DNA from 4 places in the Micromonospora musae genome. Region 4 is predicted to be linked to each of the others. Evidence: riboswitches for the same ligand, from Rfam matches in the RefSeq annotation. Region 4 holds a riboswitch; each other region holds the start of a gene.
What was found. Region 4 has a riboswitch for cyclic di-AMP ahead of D7147_RS02490 (coiled-coil domain-containing protein). Riboswitches for the same ligand answer to the same signal wherever they lie in the genome.
Positions count from the first base shown of each region.

Region 1: linked by a shared signal. The riboswitch ahead of D7147_RS16625 (coiled-coil domain-containing protein) and the one ahead of D7147_RS02490 (coiled-coil domain-containing protein) in region 4 are both predicted to bind cyclic di-AMP.
Region 2: linked by a shared signal. The riboswitch ahead of D7147_RS22055 (LysM peptidoglycan-binding domain-containing protein) and the one ahead of D7147_RS02490 (coiled-coil domain-containing protein) in region 4 are both predicted to bind cyclic di-AMP.
Region 3: linked by a shared signal. The riboswitch ahead of D7147_RS26860 (C39 family peptidase) and the one ahead of D7147_RS02490 (coiled-coil domain-containing protein) in region 4 are both predicted to bind cyclic di-AMP.

Region 1 is NZ_RAZS01000005.1:412,696-418,056, forward strand. It holds gene D7147_RS16615 (HelD family protein) at 1-903, shown strand, start outside; gene D7147_RS16620 (cation diffusion facilitator family transporter) at 1,010-1,924, shown strand; cyclic di-AMP (ydaO/yuaA leader) riboswitch at 2,077-2,206, shown strand; gene D7147_RS16625 (coiled-coil domain-containing protein) at 2,220-3,284, shown strand; gene D7147_RS16630 (hypothetical protein) at 3,410-3,928, shown strand; gene D7147_RS16635 (SRPBCC family protein) at 3,956-4,426, opposite strand; gene D7147_RS16640 (STAS domain-containing protein) at 4,650-5,012, opposite strand; gene D7147_RS32445 (hypothetical protein) at 5,352-5,361, shown strand, end outside.
Region 2 is NZ_RAZS01000008.1:6,533-11,893, forward strand. It holds gene D7147_RS22040 (N-acetyltransferase) at 251-994, opposite strand; gene D7147_RS22045 (hypothetical protein) at 1,090-1,392, opposite strand; gene D7147_RS22050 (methyltransferase) at 1,693-2,709, opposite strand; cyclic di-AMP (ydaO/yuaA leader) riboswitch at 3,026-3,216, shown strand; gene D7147_RS22055 (LysM peptidoglycan-binding domain-containing protein) at 3,214-3,828, shown strand; gene D7147_RS32735 (hypothetical protein) at 3,994-5,361, opposite strand, start outside.
Region 3 is NZ_RAZS01000012.1:48,917-54,277, forward strand. It holds gene D7147_RS26845 (bifunctional cytidylyltransferase/SDR family oxidoreductase) at 1-265, shown strand, start outside; gene D7147_RS26850 (CDP-glycerol glycerophosphotransferase family protein) at 310-2,022, shown strand; gene D7147_RS26855 (alpha/beta fold hydrolase) at 2,033-2,776, opposite strand; gene D7147_RS26860 (C39 family peptidase) at 2,884-3,717, opposite strand; cyclic di-AMP (ydaO/yuaA leader) riboswitch at 3,957-4,101, opposite strand; gene D7147_RS26865 (hypothetical protein) at 4,499-5,272, opposite strand.
Region 4 is NZ_RAZS01000001.1:525,815-531,175, forward strand. It holds gene D7147_RS02480 (heavy metal translocating P-type ATPase) at 1-599, opposite strand, end outside; gene D7147_RS02485 (YibE/F family protein) at 806-2,167, shown strand; cyclic di-AMP (ydaO/yuaA leader) riboswitch at 2,334-2,465, shown strand; gene D7147_RS02490 (coiled-coil domain-containing protein) at 2,469-3,485, shown strand; gene D7147_RS02495 (carbonic anhydrase) at 3,563-4,216, opposite strand; partial or broken gene D7147_RS02500 (helix-turn-helix transcriptional regulator) at 4,390-4,710, shown strand; gene D7147_RS02505 (hypothetical protein) at 5,187-5,361, shown strand, end outside.

The DNA of each region.
Region 1 (5,361 bases), on a different contig from region 4:
CGGCTGCGCCGGTACGCCGGGGGCGTCCTCTCCGGGGCGGAGATCCGGCTGCTGACGAATGCGTACCGGACCCTGGACGGCGAGGGGCTGACGATCGCCGACATCGCGCTGCTGGACGAGCTCGACGCGCTGCTCGGCAAGCCGGTGCGGCCGGCCCGGGCGAAGCGGGATCCGTTCCAGCTGGCCGGCGGGGTGCGTGAGCTGAGCACCTACGCCGACCGGCAGCGGGCGGCCCGGGAGGCGGCGCGGGAGCGCCCGGCCGACTACCGGGAGTACGCGCACGTGGTGGTGGACGAGGCGCAGGACGTCTCGCCGATGCAGTGGCGGATGATCGGTCGCCGCGGCCGCCTGGCGTCCTGGACGGTGGTGGGCGATCCGGCGCAGACGGCGTGGACCGGTGATCCGGCGGAGCTGACCCGGGCCCGGGACCAGGCGCTGGGCCGGCGCCGCCGGCACCACTTCACGCTCACCACCAACTACCGCAACTCGGCGGAGATCTTCGCGGTGGCGGCGGCCGAGATCCGCCGGCTCGACCCGGACCTGGCGCTGCCCACCGCGGTCCGCTCCACCGGCGTCGAGCCGGTCGAGCTGGCGGTGCCGGTGGCGGAGCTGGAGAGCGCCACGGTGGCGGCGGCCGCGACGCTGCTGGACGAGGTGGAGGGGACGGTCGGGGTGATCACGCCGGTGCCCCGCCGGAACGAGGTGGCCGGCTGGCTCGGCGCGCGGGGCGGGTCCCGCCTCCAGGTGGTGACCAGCCTGGAGGCGAAGGGTATGGAGTACGACGGGGTGGTGCTGGTCGCGCCGAGCGAGATCCGGGCGGATCCCGGCTCGGGCGTCCGGACGCTCTACGTGGCGCTCTCCCGCGCCACCCAGCGGCTGAGCACGGTCGACCCGACCGGCTGACGTTCCCCGACTTCTCGGTTCGGCCGTCGCGCATGGCCGACGGTTGCATACATTGCGATGTGAGCATATGTTTGACCGGTCCGAACCGTCGACGGAGGGTGGTTTCGTGGGCGCGGGTCATGGCCACGAGGAGACGGTGGCGAACGCCGCCCAGCATCACCGTGGCCGACTCTGGGCGGCATTCGGACTGCTGGCCGTCCTCATGGTGGTCGAGGCTGTGGCCGCCCTCCGCACCGGCTCGCTGGCCCTGCTCTCCGACGCCGGGCACATGTTCACCGACGTGCTCGGCATCGGCATGGCCCTCGCCGCGATCACCGCGACCCGGCACGCCAACCGGGACCCGCAGCGCACCTTCGGGCTCTACCGACTCGAGGTGCTGGCCGCGCTCGCCAACGCCGTCCTGCTCTCCGGGGTCGCCGTCTACGTGGTGATCGAGGCCGTCGGCCGCTTCGGCGACCCGCCGGAGGTGCTCGCCGGCCCGATGCTGGCGGTGGCCGTGCTGGGCCTGCTGGCCAACGTGGTCGCCTTCTTGCTGCTGCGGCCCGGGGCAAAGGAGAGCATCAACCTCCAGGGCGCCTACCTCGAGGTGCTCGGCGACCTGCTCGGCTCGCTCGGCGTGATCGGCGCGGCGCTGCTCATCACGGTCACCGACTGGTGGTGGGCCGACCCGCTGGTGGCGATCGCCATCGGCGTGTTCATCCTGCCGCGCACCTGGAAGCTCGGCCGGGCGGCGGTCCGCATCCTCGTCCAGGCCGCGCCGAAGCACCTCCAGGTGACGGCGGTGCACGATCGGCTCGCGGCCGTGCCCGGTGTGGCCGGCGTCCACGACCTGCACGTCTGGACGCTCACCTCGGGCATGGAGGTCGCCTCCGCGCACCTCACCATGGCCTCCGGCGCCGACGTCGGCACGGTGCTCACCGCCGCGCGGACCGCCCTGCACGAGGACTTCCACATCGAGCACGCCACGTTGCAGATCGAGCCGGGCGCGGCACCCGGGGCCTGCGGGTCCTGTGAGTGGTAATGAGCACATCCTTAATTCTGGGAGTGTATTGTCCGATATGCCGGAATTATCGGTGACCACAGCAGCACCGAGAGTCACATCTGCTGCGTAGGGCTCGCTGGCCCCGGTAGTCTCGGCTCCGGCCTCCGGTAGGTGGCGCTCACGGGCGCCGGCGGCGGCCAACGCCTAATCGCCGACGTTCGGCGAGCCGGGGAACCACGTTCCTGGGGTGCATCCGCGCGAGCGGTAGGGATCTTCCGTCCCGAACCCGTCAGCTAACCCGGTCGGCTGGCGGAAGGACATGCGCATGCCAGTAGTGGCACCCGTACGACGACGCGCCGCCCGGATGGTGGCCCTGATCGCCGCGACGCTCGCCCTCGCCGTCGCGCTCAGCCCCGGCACCGCCACCGCGTCCACTCCCCCAGCGGCCCTGCCCGCCGCGGTTCCCAGCAACGACGCCGAGGGCGGCACCCCCGCGCTCCGCGCCCAACTGGAGGCGGCGAGCAAGGGCTGGCTCGACGCGAAGGCGGCCCTCGCCCGCTCGACCCAGCGGCAGCAGCAGCTCACCGCGCAGCTCCGGACGACCGACACCGAACTGGCGCAGCGCAGCGGCAAGGTCGGCGAGATCGCCGGGGTCGCCTACCGCACCGGCCGGCTCGGCACCATCTCGGCGCTGCTCAACAGCACCAGCCCGGACGGCTTCATGGACCGCGCCGCCGCCCTGGACGCCGTAGCCGCCAACGAGGACCGGGTGCTGCGCGAGCTGATGGAGACCCGGGACACGGCGAACCGGACCCGCGCCGCGCTGGACGGTGAGATCAAGGAGCAGCGCAAGCAGGTCGCCGTGATGGCGAAGCGCAAGCAACAGGCCGAGCGGGCCATCGAGGTGGCCAACGCCAACACGGTCCGCGCCACGGCCGGAGGTTCCAACCGGGGCACCTCCACCGCGAACGCCGCACCGGCGCCCCGCAACCCCGACGGCTCCTGGCCGAAGGAGTCGTGCAGCGTCAACGACCCGACACCAGCGAGCGGCTGCATCACCCCACGCATGCTGCACGCGCTCAACCAGGCCAAGGCGGCCGACTTCACCCGCTACGTCTCCTGCCACCGAAACGGCGGCTCCGGCGAACACCCCAAGGGCCGGGCCTGCGACTTCGCCGCGCAGAAGAACGGGTTCGGCGGCGACGCCACCGGCGGCGACAAGACGTACGGCAACAACCTGGCCGCGTACTTCATCCGCAACTCCGACCGGCTCGCGGTGCTCTACGTGATCTGGTACCGGCAGATCTGGCTGCCCAGCAGCGGATGGAAGTCGTACAGCGGGGCGGGCGGAGACCCGTCGAGCGACCACACGAACCACGTGCACCTCTCGGTGTACTGACCTCGCGGCCGCGGGTGGCCCGGTCCGGCCACCCGCACCGCCGGAGGCGGTACGTCGCGGGACGTACCCGGGATGTCGTCGCTCGGCGGACGATCCGGCCGGTCCGCGCGGGCAGCATCACGGGCATGACCCGAACACCGCCCACCGCGCGCAAGGCGCTGCTCACGCTGCACCTGGTCACCTCGCTGGGGTGGCTCGGCGCGGACCTGGTCCTGCTCACCCTCGGCGTGGCGGTGCTGCGCGGCGCCGACCCGGACGTGGTCTATCCGGTGGCCGCGCTGATCGGCACGGTGCTCTTCGCCCCGCTGGCCGTCGCGGTGTGGACGGTCGGCGTGGCCAGCGCCCTGCTGACCCCGTGGAAGCTCCTCCGGTACCGCTGGGTGTTGGTGAAGCTGCTGATCACCACGGCGATGGTCGTGCTGGTGCTCTTTCTGCTCACCCCGAACCTGCGCGCCGCGGGCGAGCTCGGGGCCGCCCTCCCGGCGCGGGACCGGGCCGACCTGGTGATCGCGCCCGCCGTGTCGACCGGCCTGATGGTCATCGCGACGGTGCTCTCCACGTACAAGCCGTGGGGGCGGATGCGCCGGACCGGGTCGCCCGCGCCGGGCCGGCGCTCGCCGGTGGCCGGCCGCGCGGGCGCCTGACCGGCTCCACCAAACCCCCGGCGTCTGTCAGGACGTGGCGGGCGGTCCCTTCCGGTCGCGGTCGAGCGCACCGGCGAGCCGGTTCGCCAGTGTCAGGTGCGCGGCGCGGGCCTGCCGGAAGGCGTACGCGAAGAGCGGCGCGGGCGCGGCGAGGGTGATCTCGACGTCGATGCGCAGCTGCCCGTCCGCCTCGGTGTGGAGCAGGGCGCGGCTGCGCACGGTGGTGGCCGGCCACTGCCGGGCCACCGTCACGATCTCGTCCTCCGCCTGGACCAGCACGTCGGCCTGGTACCGCACCCGGAACCGCACCGGTCCGGCGGTGAGCCGGTCGCTGACGGTGTAGCTGGCCCGCGCGCCGGGGCGGGGCGGAAGCCGGCGGACCCGGACGATCAGCGGGTGCAGTTCGCCCTGCCGGTCGAGGTCGCCGAGGAGCGCGGCGGCGTCCGACGGCGAGCAGCGCGCCTGGACGCTGTAGCTGAAGGAGTCCCGCCTGAGCACACCGTCTCCCGCCGTCGCCGGTCGCCCGATCCTCACCCACCAGGGGCGAGGTGGCAACGGCTGAGCGGCCTCCGGAGCGCATACCGCGGCTTCGGGTGCCTGTCGGCCGGGCGATCAGCCGGTGGGACTCCGCAGCCGGTCGGCGGCGTCAGCGAAGCCGGCGACGTGGACCTCTCCGGCCTCGACGAGAGGGTTGTCGAGCCCGATCGGGGATGAGCGCGGCTCAGGCGCCGGGGAGCACCTCGGGCGTGGCCGTGCCGGCGTAGTAGGGCTCCGGAGCACCGAAGAGCCCGAGCAGGCCGGTCACCCAGAGCTGCCGGTGCACGAACCGGCTCGGCTCGGTGACCACGAGCTTGACGCCGCTCACCTCGGCGGTCTGGAACCCGGCGACCATCGCGCTGATGCCGACGGAGTCGATGAAGGTGACCAGGCGCATGTTGAGCTCGATGCGCGCCGGATGCCCCTTGGCCAGCACCTCGGCGATCGCTTCACGCACCTCGTACGCGGTGTCGACGTCGATCTCGCCGCGTGGGGCAATCTCCACGACACCGCCGGACAGTACCGACTTCACGATCGACAGGCTCACGCGAGCACCTCCACCCGCCCGTCCCCCGGGCGCCTCATCAGTACGCGGGCCGCGACCGAGAGTATTCCTCCGATGGCCTCGGTCGCCACCCCCGGGGGATGAGCAATTCGCGGATCAGGGCACATCTCGTCACCCTTGTCCGGATTCTTCTCTTCGTCTGTTCGTTCGACGGCCCCTCGGACCGACGCACCGCCGCCCAGGGTAGCCGGTCCGCGCCAGCCGGGCGGAAACGACGCGGCCGGTAAGGGTCCGGACCCATGATCCGATTTCGCACGGCGCGGGTGCGTTTGCCGGGGCGGCCTAGCATCGGCCGGGAGTCCACGACAGAGGGGATGATCAATGATCAAGA
Region 2 (5,361 bases), on a different contig from region 4:
TCGCCCGAGCGAACCGAGGCCCAGGCGGCGGTCCGGCGAGGCGGAGGTTCGTGCGGATACCGGTGTGGTATCCGGACGAACCTCCAACGCGGCCGGTCGTCGCTTGGGGCCGGCGCAGCCGGGCACGGTCTCATGAAACAGACCCTAAAGTCTGCTGCGCGCACTGCGGTGACAGCACGAGCAAGCACCGGGCGGTGCGGCCTGGCCAGGCCACACCGCCACGTCTGTGCCACGCTCTGCTGAGCTGGAGCTAGAGGCGGTGCCGGACCCAGACGTTCGGCTCCACGTAGACGGCGTGATCGTGCGCCACGTCGCAGTGCACCGGTACGAGCGCACCCGGCACCCGCACCGGCCCGCTCGTGTCGAAGGGCAGGCCGGTCCAGCGCCGCCAGTCGGCGAGCGTGCCGGAGATCGTCATCGACCGCGTCGCCACCCGCTCGATGCGTCCACCGGCGCGTACGTGCACCCGCAGCCAGGGGTCGACCGGCAGCCCGTCCGGGCGGACCCGCCTCGCGTACTCGGTCATCGGCAGGTCGGGCTGGGCGTGTTTGCCGTTCGGCCGCACCGGCGCCACCAACGTGTCGTACCCCTGCTCCGCGGCGGCCCGACGCATGGCGTCCAGCATCAGCGCGGAGAGCCCACCGCCGCGCCGGTCGGGCCGGATGCAGATCTCCAACGCGGAGACGATGTTGGTCTCGGCGCCGCTGAGTCGGTCGACGGTGGCGCGCTGGATCATCCGGTCCCAGCCGCCGTCGGGCAGCTCCGGCTCGGTCCAGCGCAGCGGCACGGCGTACGCCCGGGCGACCGCCCGGCCCGGCTCCGCCGGATCGACGGCGGCGAAGACGAACTCCGGATACAGCTCGTGGGCGACGCAGTAGTAGACCGAGCCCATCGGATCCCAGAGCATGAACGGCGGCCACGCCCCGTCGAAGTCCTCGTCGAGCAGGGCAGCGAGCTCCGGCCGCTCGGCGAGGCTGGCGATGTCGATGGTCACGGCCGCACGGTAGGGGCCCCGCCCCCGCGCCCGCACCTCATATTTCGACGCCGACGGCGCTCCCGGGCCGCGCTACGGGACGGCGCGGCCCCGCCTCACGCCGCGGTGCGGCGGTTCGCCGGCGGCATCGGGACACCGGACCAGGCGGCGGGGGAGTTGTAGGTGACCGCGACGGCGGGTTCACCGGCCGGGCCACCCTGCGCCGCGCTCAGCGCCCGCTGGGCGTTGTTCCACGCCGTGCACGGCCACGGCTCACCGGCGCACAGCAGGTTGCGGCAGCCGCCCTCGCCGTCGGGCTCGTGCGCGTCGGCCACCTCGAGCGCGAGCTTCCACAGCAGCGGGTCGGTCACCTCGTCAGGGCGATCTGTGACGGCCTCGCTACGGCTTGTTTCGGACATGGCTGTCCCCCTCGGGTTCGTGTCCGCCCTACCTTCACCACTGTCTCCCCCCGGTAAACCCCGGTGGCTGGGCGCTGAGCTGCCGGGGTCTCCGTTCCGGATTGTTGCCGACGCGGCCCGGTCCACCCCAGCTTTGACCGCCCACCTGTCGCAGTCATCACGGGAGGTACGCCCCGATGACCACCGCGGATCACCGTCCGCAGTGTCCTGGTGCCGTACGGTCATCGCCGGTGGCGCAGGCGCGTGGGCCCGGCGGCGGCCGGGCGAAAGCATCCGGCCGCCGCACCCACCGTCCCGCGGTCAGGCCCGGCGGGCCACCACCGCGCCGTTGGCGCCCGGAGCGTCGAACAGCACCGTGCGGATGTCGACGAAACCGGTGTCGGTGAGCCAGGTCGCGTACTCGGCGCGGGAGTAGTTACGGCCGCCCTCCGTCTCGACCACCATGTTCATGCCCATCAGTGCCGCCGACGGCGGGCCGGTGCGCTCGTCGTTGAGCAGCAGCTCGCAGATGACGACAGCCCCGCCGGGTGGCAGCGCGGCGTGGCACTTCGCCAGCAACGCCCGGTTCGTGGGCTCGTCCCAGTCGTGCAGGATCATGCTCAGCAGGATGACGTCGTATCCCTGCGGCAGTGCGGGGGCGGCGAGGAAATCACCGGCGACGGTGCCGATCCGGTCGCTCAGGTCGGCGGCCGCTATCCGCTCCTCGGCTCGTACGCAGACATGCGGCAGGTCGAGCACGGTCGCCTGCAGCTCGGGCAGGGTCCGGCACAGCTCGATCGGGAATGCTCCAGCCCCGCCTCCGACGTCGAGCAGCGATCGGTGCGCGCCGAAGTCGTACGCGCCGGCCAGGGCCCGCGCGGTGAAGCTGGACGTGGAGTACATCGCGTCCCAGAACTGGCTGATCATCTCCGGGTCGCTGGTATCGAACATCGACTGCTGGCTCTGCGGGTCCCAGGTCAGCGGCCGGTCCGTGTGCAGCGCTTCGGAGATTCGATGCCACGGCAGATACGTACGCAGGTCGGAGTAGCGGATCTGGCCGCCGAAGTAGTACGGGCGCCCCTCGACCAGGAACTGTTCGGCGAGTTCGGAGTTGCGGTAGCCCGCGCCGGAGCGCTCCAGCAGGCCGAGTGAGGCGCACGCCGCCAGCAGCATGTCCGCCGGGCGCTCGGCCAGACCGAACTCGGCGGCTGCCTCGCCCACGGTGATGGTGCGCCCGCCCGCGAGCCGGGTGAACAGGCCGAGCTCGACGCCGACGGCGAGAGTCTTGAAGCCCCAGACACCGGCGACGAGATTCATCAGGGGAGTTGGATTGATCATGAAGACATCAGAGCATGCGCATCTGTTTGACATGTCGGGGGTGCCGGGAGTTGGTCGGCTGCTGGCGATCTGATTCGCGCGGCGCGACCGGCGATGTCACGTCTGGTCGTCGTTCGGTGGGCAGGTCGTGACCATCCTCCCTGTCGGACGGTTCGGTCCCGCCGGAAGCGTCCGGTTCGTCACTGCCGCACAGCCGGGCGAGGCGCGCAACTCGAGCGCCGGCCGCCCCGCGCGACCCGGTGAAGAACTTCACAGGAAGTGGGCAATCGTCGCGAATGGTGCCTAGCGTCGGTCGGGTTCGCCGACGCGAACACCGCGACCGGTAACGCCAAATCCTGCCGCCGGTCGTCGGAACGTCACCCGGGCAGGAGCGGGGGACCCACCGTTTCCCGGCGTCGCCCGCCTCCCAGGTCAGGGCGGCGCCTCGGGGTGAAGCCGCCCATCGTGCGGCCGGGCTCCTCAGTCCGAACCCGACAGCTCACCTCGTCGGCGTGGAGGAAACCAATGGCATCTGCCTACCATCCCCGTCACCGTGCCGTCACCGCCAGTCGCCTCGCCGTGGGCACCCTGGCCGCCGGCGCGATCACCGGCGCCGTCGCGCTCTTCGGTGCCGCCCCCGCACAGGCGGCGGTCAACTGGGACGCCATCGCCCAGTGCGAGTCCAGCGGCGACTGGCACATCAACACCGGGAACGGCTACTTCGGTGGCCTGCAGTTCTCCCAGAGCACCTGGGAGGGGTACGGCGGCACGAAGTACGCCGCCCGCGCCGACCTCGCCTCCCGTGCCGAGCAGATCGCGATCGCCGAGAAGGTGCTCGACGGTCAGGGCATCGGCGCGTGGCCGACCTGCGGCAAGGAGGGGGGCTCGACGTCGTCGAAGTCGACCGGCGCGTCGAAGCGCCCCTCGGGCGGCGAGACGAAGTCCACCACCGGCACCCGGCAGCACGACACGTCGACCCCCGGCGGCGAGACGTACGTGGTGAAGCCGGGGGACACCCTCTCGGAGATCGCCGCGGCGCAGCACGTGGCCGGCGGCTGGCACGCCCTGTACGAGCGCAACAAGCGAGTGGTCGGCGACGACCCGGGATTGATCTTCCCGGGTCAGCGTCTCGCCGTCTGAGCCCGCAGCGCGTGGCTTCCTGATCTCCGGATCCGGGTCGCCGGCCGTGGGTGGTCGGGGTCGGTCCGACCGACCCCGACGGCCGCGGCTCGTCGTCCACCGCGCCGTCCAGCCGAGCGGTCCGGCCGACCCTGAGCCGCCTGAACGCCGAGCAGTCGGCGGCGCTCAGGCGGTCAGCAGCCCGGCGAGGCTGAGCTGGTTGACGGCGGCGCCGACATCGGCCCCGGGGACGCGGGTGAAGAGCGCCGCCACGTGGTGCGCGGTCGCCCCGCCGTTACCGATGGCGGTCAGCAGGGCCGCGCAGGCGGGGTCGGTGCCAGGACCGGTCTGGCTGGTCATCGCGCGCACCGTCTCGTCGAAACTCCGGACCGGCGGAAGGGGCACGTCGAGTTCACCGGACGTGTCGGTGGCTCCCCGGTGCCAGCGGCCACCGACCCACCAGAGGCAGAACGTCAACAGCCCATTGCGGTTGCGGGTGTTGAGAACGCTGTCGGTGACCCAGGCGGGCGCTCCGGAGTAGAGGTCGGGCAGCGGCCGGCCGCCGTTGTAGGCGGCTTCGAGCAGGGGAGAGTCCCACTTCCCGCCGGAGAGGACCGCGCGTTCACCGGGGAGCACGAAGAGGACCGAGCCGCTGCGACGGTCGCTCTCGTACCAGGCGTGGCCGGGGAAGATCCGCGGACCCCAATCCGACCTGACGCCGACGTACACGGCGGAGAGCGCCGCCCATCGGGCCCAGACGTCCGCCAGTTGGGGGACGCCGTCGACGGCGACGCCGTTGCGGCCGGTGGCGGCTGCGGCGGCCGCCCGCTGCGGATCGCGTCCCTGGGCGGCGGGCCCGGCGACGTATCCGGCGAGCCAGACCGGTACCCGCGGGCGGGGGTAGGCGGCCAGGTCGTTGCGGTAGTGGTCGGCGGTCAACAGTTGGTCGTCGGGGAAGGGCTGGTCGCCGTAGTCGTACTCCACGGTCAGCACACCGCGGTTCGTGACGGTCAGCAGCAGCCGCCACCACGGCCCGGCCGGCATCTGCGCGGCGACGTCGCGTTGGTGGCGAACCAGTTCGCCGATGCTCAACGGCACGGGCGCCGCCGCCGACCTGTCGCCGGAGAAGAACCACAGCTGGGCGACCTCGGCGGAGACGGTGAAGGCGAATTCCGCCGAGAGCCGGTCCCAGCCGGGCGGTCCGAGTTGGGCCAGCTGTTGGGCGATCGGCTCGAGCAGCCGGGACGCCTCCGCGGCGATGGCGGCCTCGTCGGGTGAACCGTCGACCACGGTGAAGCTGCTGACGGCCGGCGGATGCCCCGCCGCGGCCTGGTGGAACGCCCGCTCGAACTCGGCCATGAACTGTGCCTCGTCCGACCCGGCGGAGGCGTGCGCGTTCGCGATCTCCTGCGTCGTGAACCGGTCCTGCGCCGCCTGGGGAGGGACGGAGGAGGAGACCTCCTCGATGCGGCCGGAGTCTCCGACCAGGAACACCGACCGCCCCACCGGCATGTCGAGGAACGCCATCGGGTCACTCTCGTCGACGATGACCGG
Region 3 (5,361 bases), on a different contig from region 4:
GGCCGACGTCGGTGTCCGGGTCAACTGCGTCAACCCGGAGCGGACGGCCACCCCGATGCGTACCCGGGCCTTCGGCGAGGAGCCGGAGCACACCCTGCTCTCGGCCGAGGCGGTGGCGCAGGCCTCGCTGGACGTGCTGATCTCGGAACTCACCGGGCAGGTCATCGACGTACGCCGGCCGCAGGGCGAGGCGCCGCAGACGGTCCCGGCCCAGGCGGTGCCCTCCGACGGTGGCACGACCGCCACCCCGGCGACCGCCGGCTGACGTCGAACGTCTGCTGACCGCGAACGGCGGTTGAACGGAGCGACATGCGTGGTGACCTGTTCCGCAAGCTGATCGCTCGATGCCTGAGCATCGGGCTGGCCGTACTGGCCTTCCTCACCGCCGCGCTGACCGGCGCGACCGGCTGGGGCCTCGCGCTGGCGGTCGCCGCCCTCGCGGCGGCGGCCGTGGAGCGGCGGATCCGTCCCGGCGCGGACACCGCCGCCGAGACGACGTTGATCGCCGCGGCCGTGCTGGTCGCGTACGCACGACGGCTCGACCACGGGTTCGACCCGGCGCTGGCCGCCACCGCGCTCGCCCTGCTCGGGCTGGTGCTGCTGGTCGGGCCCTTGCGGCAGGCCGGCGACCTGGAGGTCCGCACCGCGAACCTGCCGGTGCGGTCCTGGGCCCCGCTGGTCGCCACGCACCTCGGCGACGCGCTGCTCGGGCTGCTCGCCGTGGTGGCGCTGGCCGCCGCGGCGACCCTGCCGGCGCTGACGGCGCTGGTGGCGGCCGTGCTGGTCGGCGCCGGCGCCGGTGCGGTCGGGGCGGACCTGGCCCGGCGACGCTTCCGGCCGTCCGCGTCGGGCGGGGCGACGGCGCGGGCGCTGCGCGCGTACGAACCGGAGTTCGTCCTCTACTTCTCCGCACCGCCCGGGTCGGAGTACCAGGTCACCATGTGGCTGCCGTACCTGGAGCGGATCGGCCGCCCGTTCCTGGTGGTGCTCCGCGAGCCGGAGTTCCTGGCGCCGGTCGCCGCCGCCACCACCGCCCCGGTGGTCTACTGCCCCACCCTGCGGGCGCTGGACGAGGTGCTGGTGCCGAGCCTGAAGGCGGCGTTCTACGTCAACCACGGCGCCAAGAACAGCCACTTCATCCGGTTCACCCAGCTGACCCACGTGCAGCTGCACCACGGCGACAGCGACAAGGCGCCGAGCGCCAACCCGGTCTCCGCGATCTTCGACCGGATCTTCGTGGCCGGGCAGGCCGCGATCGAGCGGTACGCGCGCGTCGGCGTGGAGATCCCGGCGGAGAAGTTCGTGGTGGTCGGCCGCCCGCAGGTCGAGTCGATCGAGGTTCGCACCGAGCGGCTGCCCGCGCTGACCCCCCGCACCGTCCTCTACACCCCGACCTGGACCGGCCACCACGCGGACGCCGACTACTGCTCGCTGCCGGTGGCCGAGCCGCTGCTGCGGCGGCTGCTGGACCGGGGCGCGACGGTCATCCTGCGCGCACACCCGTACACCACGCAGAACCCGGCGTCCGCCCGGCAGCTCGGCCGGCTGACCGAGCTGCTCGCCGCCGACCGGGCCCGGACCGGCCGGCAGCACCTCTGGGGCGCGGCCGCGAGCCGGGACCTGAGCCTGGTGGAGTGCGTGAACCGCTCCGACGCCCTGGTCTCCGACGTCTCCGGAGTCATCTCGGACTACCTCTACTCCGGCAAGCCGTTCGCGGTGACGGACATGGGGGCCGACGGCGACGCGTTCACCGAGCGGTTCCCGCTGGCGGCCGCCGGGTACGTGCTGCGCCGGAACATGGCCGACCTGGACGAGGTGCTGGACCGGTTGCTCGACACCGACCCGCTCTCCGCGCAGCGCTGGGAGACCCGGCGACGCTACCTCGGCGACTTCCCGGCCGAGTCGTACGCCGAGGCCTTCCTCGCCGCCGCCCGGCGCGAGCTGGAGCCGGCCGGACGGACGCCGACGCCGCGCGTCGGCCGGCCGGCCGCAGCGGAGGCGGCACCCCTGCCGACCGCCTGAGGCCGGCCGCTCAGCGGTACGACTCGACGAGCGCCAGCACCGCCTCCGGGTCCTCGACGTGGGCGTTGTGGCCGAGCCCGGCAAGCGTGGCGACCGGAACCCCGTAGCGCCGCAGCTGCGCGTCGGTGACCAACGGGTCGTGTTCGCCGCGCGCCAGCAGGATCGGCACGTCGGTGGCGGCGAGCAGCGCCGACAGGTCCGGCTCGCCGACCGCGAACGCCGCGGGGTCCATGGCCAGTCGCCAGCGCCCATCCACCTGGCGCAGCCCGGCCGTCACCCTCGGATCGTCGGGGGCGACCAGTCCGGCCAGCCCGGAGACCCGCAGGTAGCGCTCGGCGGCGGCGTCGCGGTCGGCGTACCAGGCGACCGGACGGGCGGCCAGCTCCCGCGCCTTCGCCAACTCGGCGCCGGACCAGACCGCCTTGATGCCGAGCCCGACGACAGCGGCGACCGGTAATCCGGCGTCCCGCGCGGCGAGCGTCAGGCCGACCACGCCGCCGAGCGAGTGCCCCAGCACGATCAGGCGGTCGTCCGGTGCGAGCGCCTCGGCCACCCGCTCGGCCAGCGTGCCGAAGTCGTAGGCGGGCAGCGGTGGTGAGGTGCCGTGGCCGGCGAGGTCCGGCGCCAGCCAGCGCCCCTCCCACCGGCGTTCCAGCAGGGCCGCCCAGGGCAGCCACACCTCGCCGGTCGCGCCCATGCCGTGCAGCAGCAGGAGCGCGGGCCGGCCGGGCGTACGGGCACCGGCGTCGGTCATGGACGCAGTCTGCCATCGCGGCGTCGGCAGGGCGAGGGTGGAGATCCGGTACGACGACGGGCGCCGGCCCCTTGATCAGGTGCCGGCGCCCGAGGTGAACGCGATCGTCAGGCGGAGTAACCGCGGGAGGTGATCCAGTTCGCCAGGTCGATCGTGGTGATCCAGTACGACGGCACCGCCGGGTTCGCCGAGTCGGCGATCTTCACGGTGCGGCCCTGGTCCCGGTAGCCGACGACGGCGATGTAGTGCCCGCCGCCGAAGGAGTGCCAGCCGCCGTCGGTGTCGACGGCGTCGCCGACGATGTTCGCGACCACGCCGCGCCCGTCGGTGATGGCGCGGACGATGTCGGCCTGGAGCCGGTCCATCTGGGCGGGACGCGGCGCGGTCGGGAACATGGTGGTCTTGTACGGGTTGCCCTTGACCACCGCGTTCAGCACCCGGGTGGTGTCCTCGGCGGAGTTGGTGCCCATCTCGGTGGTGCCGAGCTGCGTGGCGAGGTCGTCCTGGCCGCGCTCGATGCCGGTGGCGCTGAGCGCGTTGCGGGTGGCGGCGGGCCCGCAGTAGTAGAAGGTGGTCTGCGCCTGGTAGTCGTAGTCGAGGACCTTGCTCGACGGCGGCTTCGGCGGGGTCGGCTTGCGGGTCAGGTCGGGGTTCGCGGCCTTCTTCGCCGCCGGTGCGCCGGCGGTGGGCGAGCTGGCCGTGGGCGAGTCGGCCGCCGGTGTGGTGGGCTGCTGCTCGCTGAGCGAGGCGATGCCGGCGTCGCTGCGCAGTTCGGCCGCGACCGCGGCGGAGGCGCGCTGCGCGGCGGGCGCCTCGTCGGCGCCGTTGAGCAGGGCGCCGGTGGTGGTCGCCAGCACCAGCGCCGCGGCCGAGGCGGCGGCGATCTGGTACGGCCGCGCGGCGGCCAGGCGACGGAGCTGACGCTTCAGGGTGTGCTTCACGGTTCCTCCACGGTTCGGGGGTGAGCGACCGGCCGCCGTACCGGGAATCGGGTAGGCGTCACCGCGCGGACCTGGTCCGCGTGCGGTTGGTGGATCGCTCAGGGGATCGCCCGGTGGACCGGGCGGCGTGACGCGGGTGCCGGATCAGCTCGCCGCTACGAGGCGGGCGAGCGCGGGCACCGGGGCGCCGTGGAGGTTCGGGGACGGCCGAGGGGTGGGTTCGTGCACCACAGGGATGGAACTCCTTCCGGCACCGCCTACCGGGTTAGCTGACGGATTCGGGCGGGAAGATCGCCCTACCGCGGGCCGTGGCTCGCGGATTCACCCCGGACGTACATGTGGGTCCCCGGCTCGTGAAGAACAACGATTAGGCGGGTCGGCGCGGCGTCGCCTCTTGCGATCGGGTACCGCACCGGACGGGCCGACACTACTGGTCGACGAGGAGCCTGCCAACCCTTCGCCACCTGCTTAAACCTGTTCCGTCTGACAATTTTTCCGGGCGTTTGGCCGCTGACGGGACTCAATGGGACGGGCAGTTACGGCGGCGTTCGGGGGGCGCAACAGGACGGGCCGACGACAACCTTGTCAAAGGGCCGGGATGATTCGAACCGGCTGGACCCGCTGACCGTTTCCGGGCCGTTGTGACCGGGCTCACGGAGTTGCCGGCGGAATTCGACCGACATCCGCCGGCACGGCGATCAACTCCCACCCTGAGGTGCGGGGTCCGGACGACCGGGCCGCCCGATCTTCCAGGAGACGAGTCGGTCGGGGAGCGGCCCGGTCAGCCGACCCTCGCCGGGTGCCAACGGGCGGTCACCAGGCGGGCGGGGGCGGTGCTCGCCGGCCGGGTCGCCGTCGACCGGCCCGGCCGGACGCGGACCGCCGCCGCGTACGCCTCGGTGGCCAGCGCGCGGGCCGCCTCGGCGGCGAGTTCGGCGTCCCGCCAGGCGCGACGCTCCCGCTCCTGAGCGGCCCGGTATCCGGCCAGCCGGCCGTCCCGGACCACCCGGGCCAGGCGCACCTCCTGCTCGACCGGGTGCAGACGGGGATCCCAGCCGTCGCGGTGTCCGAAGACGTCGCCGAGTTGGCGCAGGGTGAGATCGCCCCGCCAGTACGCCGCCGTGGCCGCCCGGTGCAGGTGCCGCTCCCGGGCCGCGTACTCCGCTGGGGTGTGGGGCGTGCGGGGCGTCGGCAGGGCGCCCGCGCCGGCGAACCGGCGGGCGGCGCTGTCGGCCTCGTCGTACGCCGCCCAGGCCCGGTCCAGATCGGCCTGGGCGGTCGACCACGCGTCCCGTCTCCGTCGGGCGGTCTGCGCCGCGCCCGCGGCGGCGACCGCCACCTCCTCGGCGTACCGGCGCAGGTCTGTCGCCTCGGCCGTCGCCAACTCCCGGTCGGACGGCACGGTCGGGGCGCTCCGGTCGTCCTCCGGGCGGTCGCGTTCGGGGCGGGCGACCAGCACGGTGAGCACGATCAGGGCCAGTACCAGCAGGGCCGACCAGATGGCGGCGGCCTGCGGCACCTCGACGAGGAACTGGTAGAGGACGGTTTTCTCCATGTCGACACCTCGGGGCAGGCAGACGCGAATGCGGGAAGCCGCCCGGCCACCCGGGGCGGGGCCGACTCGGCCGCGCGGGGCGCCGGGGC
Region 4 (5,361 bases):
GGCACCCGGCCACCGGGCCGGACCAGCACCACGTCACCGACCCGCAGGCCGGTCACCGGCACCGGCTCGGTCCGGCCGTCCTCGGTGACCCGCTCGGCCTGGTCGGGCAGGAGTGCGGCGAGCGCCGCGAGCGCCCCGCGCGCCTGCCCGATCGCCCGCATCTCCTGCCAGTGTCCGAGCAGCATGATGGTGACCAGAGCCGCCAGCTCCCACCAGAAGTCCAGGTCGAAGGCGCCCAGGCTGGTGGCGAGCGACGCGCCGTACGCGACGGTGATCGCCATGGCGACGAGCAGCATCATGCCCGGCGCCCGGTCCCGCACCTCGCGTACCGCGCCGACCAGGAACGGCCAGCCACCCCACCAGAACACCACCGAGCCGAGCACCGGCCCGACCCAGGTGAGGCCCGGCGCGTCGAGCCGGTAACCGAGCCACTCCATGACCATGTGGCTGGTGACCACGACCGGCACGGTGAGCGCCAGACAGATCCAGAACCGCCGCCGGAACATCGCCGGGTCGTGGCCGGCGTGCTTGTCGTGGCCACCCCGGCCGTGGTCCGGCTCGGCTGCGCCCGGGTGGTGCGGTGACGGATCTGCGGCCATGAACCCAACATGCCCCGTCGGCCGCCGCCGTGGGGGCCTTCGCCGTCATGACGTGACACCGTCGGCGTGAACAGGCGCCGGAGGGTCGCCATGGTTAGCATTCCGACGATGACTCTCCGGATCTTTCGTGGCGGGGCGGTCCCGCGCCGCTGAGCCGATCGCCCCACCGGCACGTACCCTGCCCCGGATTCGTTGGGAGATTCGTAATGGGCGCCGACCACAGCCGTCCCGCACCGTCCACCCCACCGGGGGTGCGACGGATCCTCCTCGTGACGGTCGTCCCGCTCGTCCTCGCCACCGTGGTCGCCGCCCTGGTGCTCTGGCCCCGCGACGTTCCGGAGACGGAGGGCAGCGGCGATCCGGCCCGGTATCACGGCACCGTCACCCGGGTGGTGAGCGAGGCCTGCTCCCCGGTGTCGGAGACGCCGGAGGGGACGCCCGGTGGACGGCCACAGCGCTGCGGCACGGTGACCGTACGTGTGCAGGACGGCCCGGCCGCCGGTCAGCAGGTCGAGGCGCCGGTCCCGGACGGTCCGGGGGCACCGGTCGTCGAGGCGGGCGACGAGGTGATCATGGTGCAGCTGACCGATCCGACCGACCCCTCGTCGTCGAGTTGGAACGTCGCCGAGCACCAGCGCGGCCAGCCGCTCGTCTGGCTGGCGCTGATCTTCGCCGGGGCGATCGTCGCGTTCGGACGGTGGCGGGGCCTGGCCGCGCTCGCCGGCCTCGCCGCGAGCTTCGGCATCCTGCTCACCTTCGTCCTGCCCGGCATCGGCGCGGGGCACTCACCGCTGCTGGTCGCCGTGGTCGGCGCCGCCCTGATCATGTTCGTGGTGCTCTACCTGACGCACGGCGTGACCGCGCAGACCTCGGTCGCCGTGCTCGGCACCCTCGGCAGCCTGGTGCTCACCGGCGTCCTCGGCGCGGCTGCCACCGCCGCCACCCACCTCACCGGCTTCGGCAGCGAGGACGCCCTGACGCTCTCGATGTTCCGCGGCGACGTGGACCTGCGGGGCCTGCTGCTCGCCGGGATCATCATCGGGTCGCTCGGCGTGCTCGACGACGTCACGGTCACCCAGGCGGCCACGGTCACCGAGCTGGCCCACGCGAACCCGGGGTTGTCCCGGCTCCAGCTCTACCGGGCCGCGACCCGGGTCGGCCGCGCGCACATCGCGTCCACGGTGAACACCATCGTGCTCGCGTACGCGGGCGCCTCGCTGCCGCTGCTGCTCCTGCTCACCGCCGACTCGCGCCCGGTGGGTCAGCTCCTCACCAGCGAGTTCCTGGCCCAGGAGATCGTCCGTAGCGCGGTCGCGACGCTCGGGCTGATCGCCGCCGTCCCGCTCACCACCGGCCTGGCCGCGATCGTCACGACGGCCGGACGCTCAGTCGCCGCACCGGCCGACGGCGAGGCGAAGCCCACCCACCCGACCACCCGGCCCGCCCCGGACCGGAGCGACGTGTTGGAGGCGCTGGGCGCCGGGCGACACGACCCGAGCCCGATCCCACCCCCCGCCACCCCCGGTGGCCGGCCCGACCCGGACAGGAGAACGGAGAGCGCATGGTGACACTCCTCAACGTGACCGCGCAGGCTCGCCGGCCTGGCAGCTGCGCCACTGGTTACCCAGCGCTATGGCGAAATGACGCCTTTAGTCGGCATCCGGGCGTAGCTCCCCGGCCGGGCTCTCGGGTAACCTCGCTGCCGGTAACCGCCGAAGGCGCGCAGCGGCGCCTGCGGTACCACCGCCCAATCGCCGGACGGCGAGCCGGGAACCCAGGTACCTGGGGTGAGTCCGCGTCAGCGGTAGGGGCCACTTCCGCCCCGAACCCGTCAGCTAACCCGGTCGGCGGTCGACGGAAGGGAAAACTGTGACGGCACCCCTACGCCGCTGGTTGATACCCGTGGTGGCCGTGATCGCCGCGCTGACCGTGCTCGCCGGGCCCCTCCCGGCGTCCGCCGCACCCAAGCCGGCCGTTCCGTCCGGGCACGAGGACGACGACCCGCCACTGCTCACCGACGTCGTCGAGACGACGAACCGCAACTACACCGCGGCCAAGGCCAAGCTGGAGAAGTCCAAGAAGCGCCAGGTGGAGCTGGGCCTGGACGTCAAGCGGGCCGAGGCCGAGCTGAACGCGTTGGCGCCGCAGGTCGGCCAGGTCGCCGCCCAGTCGTACCGCACCGGTCGGATGGGCGCGGTCGGGATGTTGCTGTCGAGCAACGACCCGGACTCCTTCGTGGAGCGGGTGATGGGCCTCGACGAACTCAACATGGTCAACTCGCAGAAGCTGTCCCGGATCAACGAGGTCAAGCACCGCGCCGAGCTCGCCAAGCTGGCGATCGACACCGAGGTCCGCGAGCAGCAGAAGCAGGCCGCCATCATGGCCAAGCAGAAGCGCGAGGCGGACAAGGCCCTGGCCCTGGTCGGCGGAAAGGGCTTCACCGGCGGTCTCGTCTCGGCCACCTCGCCGGTGGCGAGGATGGGTCCCGGCCGGACGGCCGACGGCGACTGGAAGCCGATGTCGTGCAGTGAGCCCGACCCGACCACCTCGGGCTGCATCACGCCCCGCACGCTGCACGCCTACAAGGAGGTCAAGCGAGCCGGCTTCAACCGGTTCGTCGGCTGCTACCGACCGGGCGGGCCGTGGGAGCACCCGAAGGGCCGGGCCTGCGACTGGTCCCTGCAGAAGAGCGGCTTCTCGCCCTGGCACAACGACGACACCCGGATGTACGGCAACAACGTCGCCGCGTTCCTCATTCGCAACGCCGACCGGCTCGGCATCTACTACGTGATCTGGAACCGGCAGATCTGGTTCCCGGCCACCGGCTGGAAGTCCTACAGCGGCCCGTCCAACCACACGGACCACGTGCACATGTCGCTGCTGTAGCGACCGGTTGAGAACGGCAAGGGCCGCCCCGCATTCGCGGGGCGGCCCTCTCGCTTCTCCTGGCGTCGTGGAGGGTGTCAGCCCGCCGTCGGATCCGCGCCCGCCGCGGGCGGAAGCACCCCGGCGACCTGACGGACCTCGCCGGCGGCGAGCCGGTACGACATGCCGACCACCCCGCACCGCCCGGCCTCGACCTCGGCGGCCAGCACTGCCGAGTTCTCGAGCAGCGCCTCGACGGTCTGCGCGATGTGGAGGTCGATGATCCGGTCGAGGTCGTCGACCCCCTCGGCGGCGGCGCGACGCAGGCTGGGCAGCACGGCGTCCACCACCGCGCCCAGGTGACCGGGGGGCTGCGTGCCGGTGTCGAGCGACTCCCGGGCCGCCTTCACGGCCCCGCACGAGTCGTGCCCGAGCACCACGACCAGCGGCGCGCGCAGCACCGTGACCGCGTACTCGACGCTGCCCAGCACCTCCGGCCCGGTGGTGTGCCCGGCCGTACGCACCACGAAGAGGTCGCCCAGCCCACGGTCGAAGATGATCTCGGCGGCGAGGCGGGAGTCGGAGCAGCCCACGATCACCGCGAACGGGTGCTGCTCGTCGGCGACCGCGGCCCGGTGGCCGGCGTCCTGGTTGGGGTGGCTCGGGGTGCCGGTGACGAAGCGGTGGTTGCCCTCGATCAGCTCGGCGAGCGCCTGCTCCGGACGCAGCACCGGCGTTTCGGGTCCACTCATCCCCGCACCTCGACTTCCTATGCGATCGGTGTGATCACCCACGGTGACCGCCGCGGGCTCCCGTCCACGGTCACACCCACCCGGAGACACGTCAAGGTATACGTGATTTGCGTTTCAGGTATTCGCGGACGGGTCACGATCGATGGAATCGGAGGGATGGGCCGGGCCCTACGATGACGGCCATGGCGACGAGCGCGAGCGGGTACGGCGGCACCCGGAACTGGACGTTCCTCACCAATCATGGACATGTGCTGCTCGCCATCGCGCGCAATCCCACCGCGCGGCTGCGGGACGTCGCGGACGAGGTGGGGGTCACCGAGCGGGCCGCCCAGGCGATCGTCGCCGACCTGGAGGCCGGCGGTTATCTCAGCCGGACCCGGGTGGGGCGCCGCAACGAGTACACCCTCAACCCAGCCGGCCGGTTCCGCCATCCGGCCGAGGCCGACCTCGAGGTCGGGGCCCTGCTTGCTCTCTTCACCGAGCTGCCCGACACCGCCGTCGCCGGGTCCACGGCCGACGGCGGCCGGTCCGACGCCGACGATCCCGGGCCCACGACCGACGGCGGCCGGTCCGACACCTGACTCGGCGGGCCACCGCCGACACGGCCCGGTCCGCCACCGCCGGGCCCGCGACCGACCCGGGCCGGTCCGACGCCGACGATCCCGGGCCCACGGCCGACGGCGGCCGGTCCGACACCTGAGTCGGCGGGCCACCGCCGACACGGCCCGGTCCGCCACCGCCGGGCCCGCGACCGACCCGGGCCGGTCCGACGTCGACGACGCCGGGACCGGTGACCTGGACGGTTGATCGACTCGACCGAGGCCCGGATGCCGCGAGGTGGCCGGGCCGCGGTCGCGCCCGCCGTCGGTCACCGGTGACCGTCCGTCCGATGAGGACGGGTGGGCACGGTCACGTCGGCGGTGGTTCCGGCCAGGCTGCGCCCGACGGCCGAGAGCGGTAGGTTGGTCCCGTGCTGTCCGTAGCGTCCGCCCGCCCCACCTGGCGGGCCACGCTGCGCACGTTGGGCGAGCTGACCCGGCTCGCCGTGGCCACGCTCGCGCTCGCCGTCGGCCTCGGCGCCGCGGCCCCGGCCGGGCCGCCGGCCACCGCCGCCCAGCTCCAGCCCACCTCGGTCAGCAGCCAGG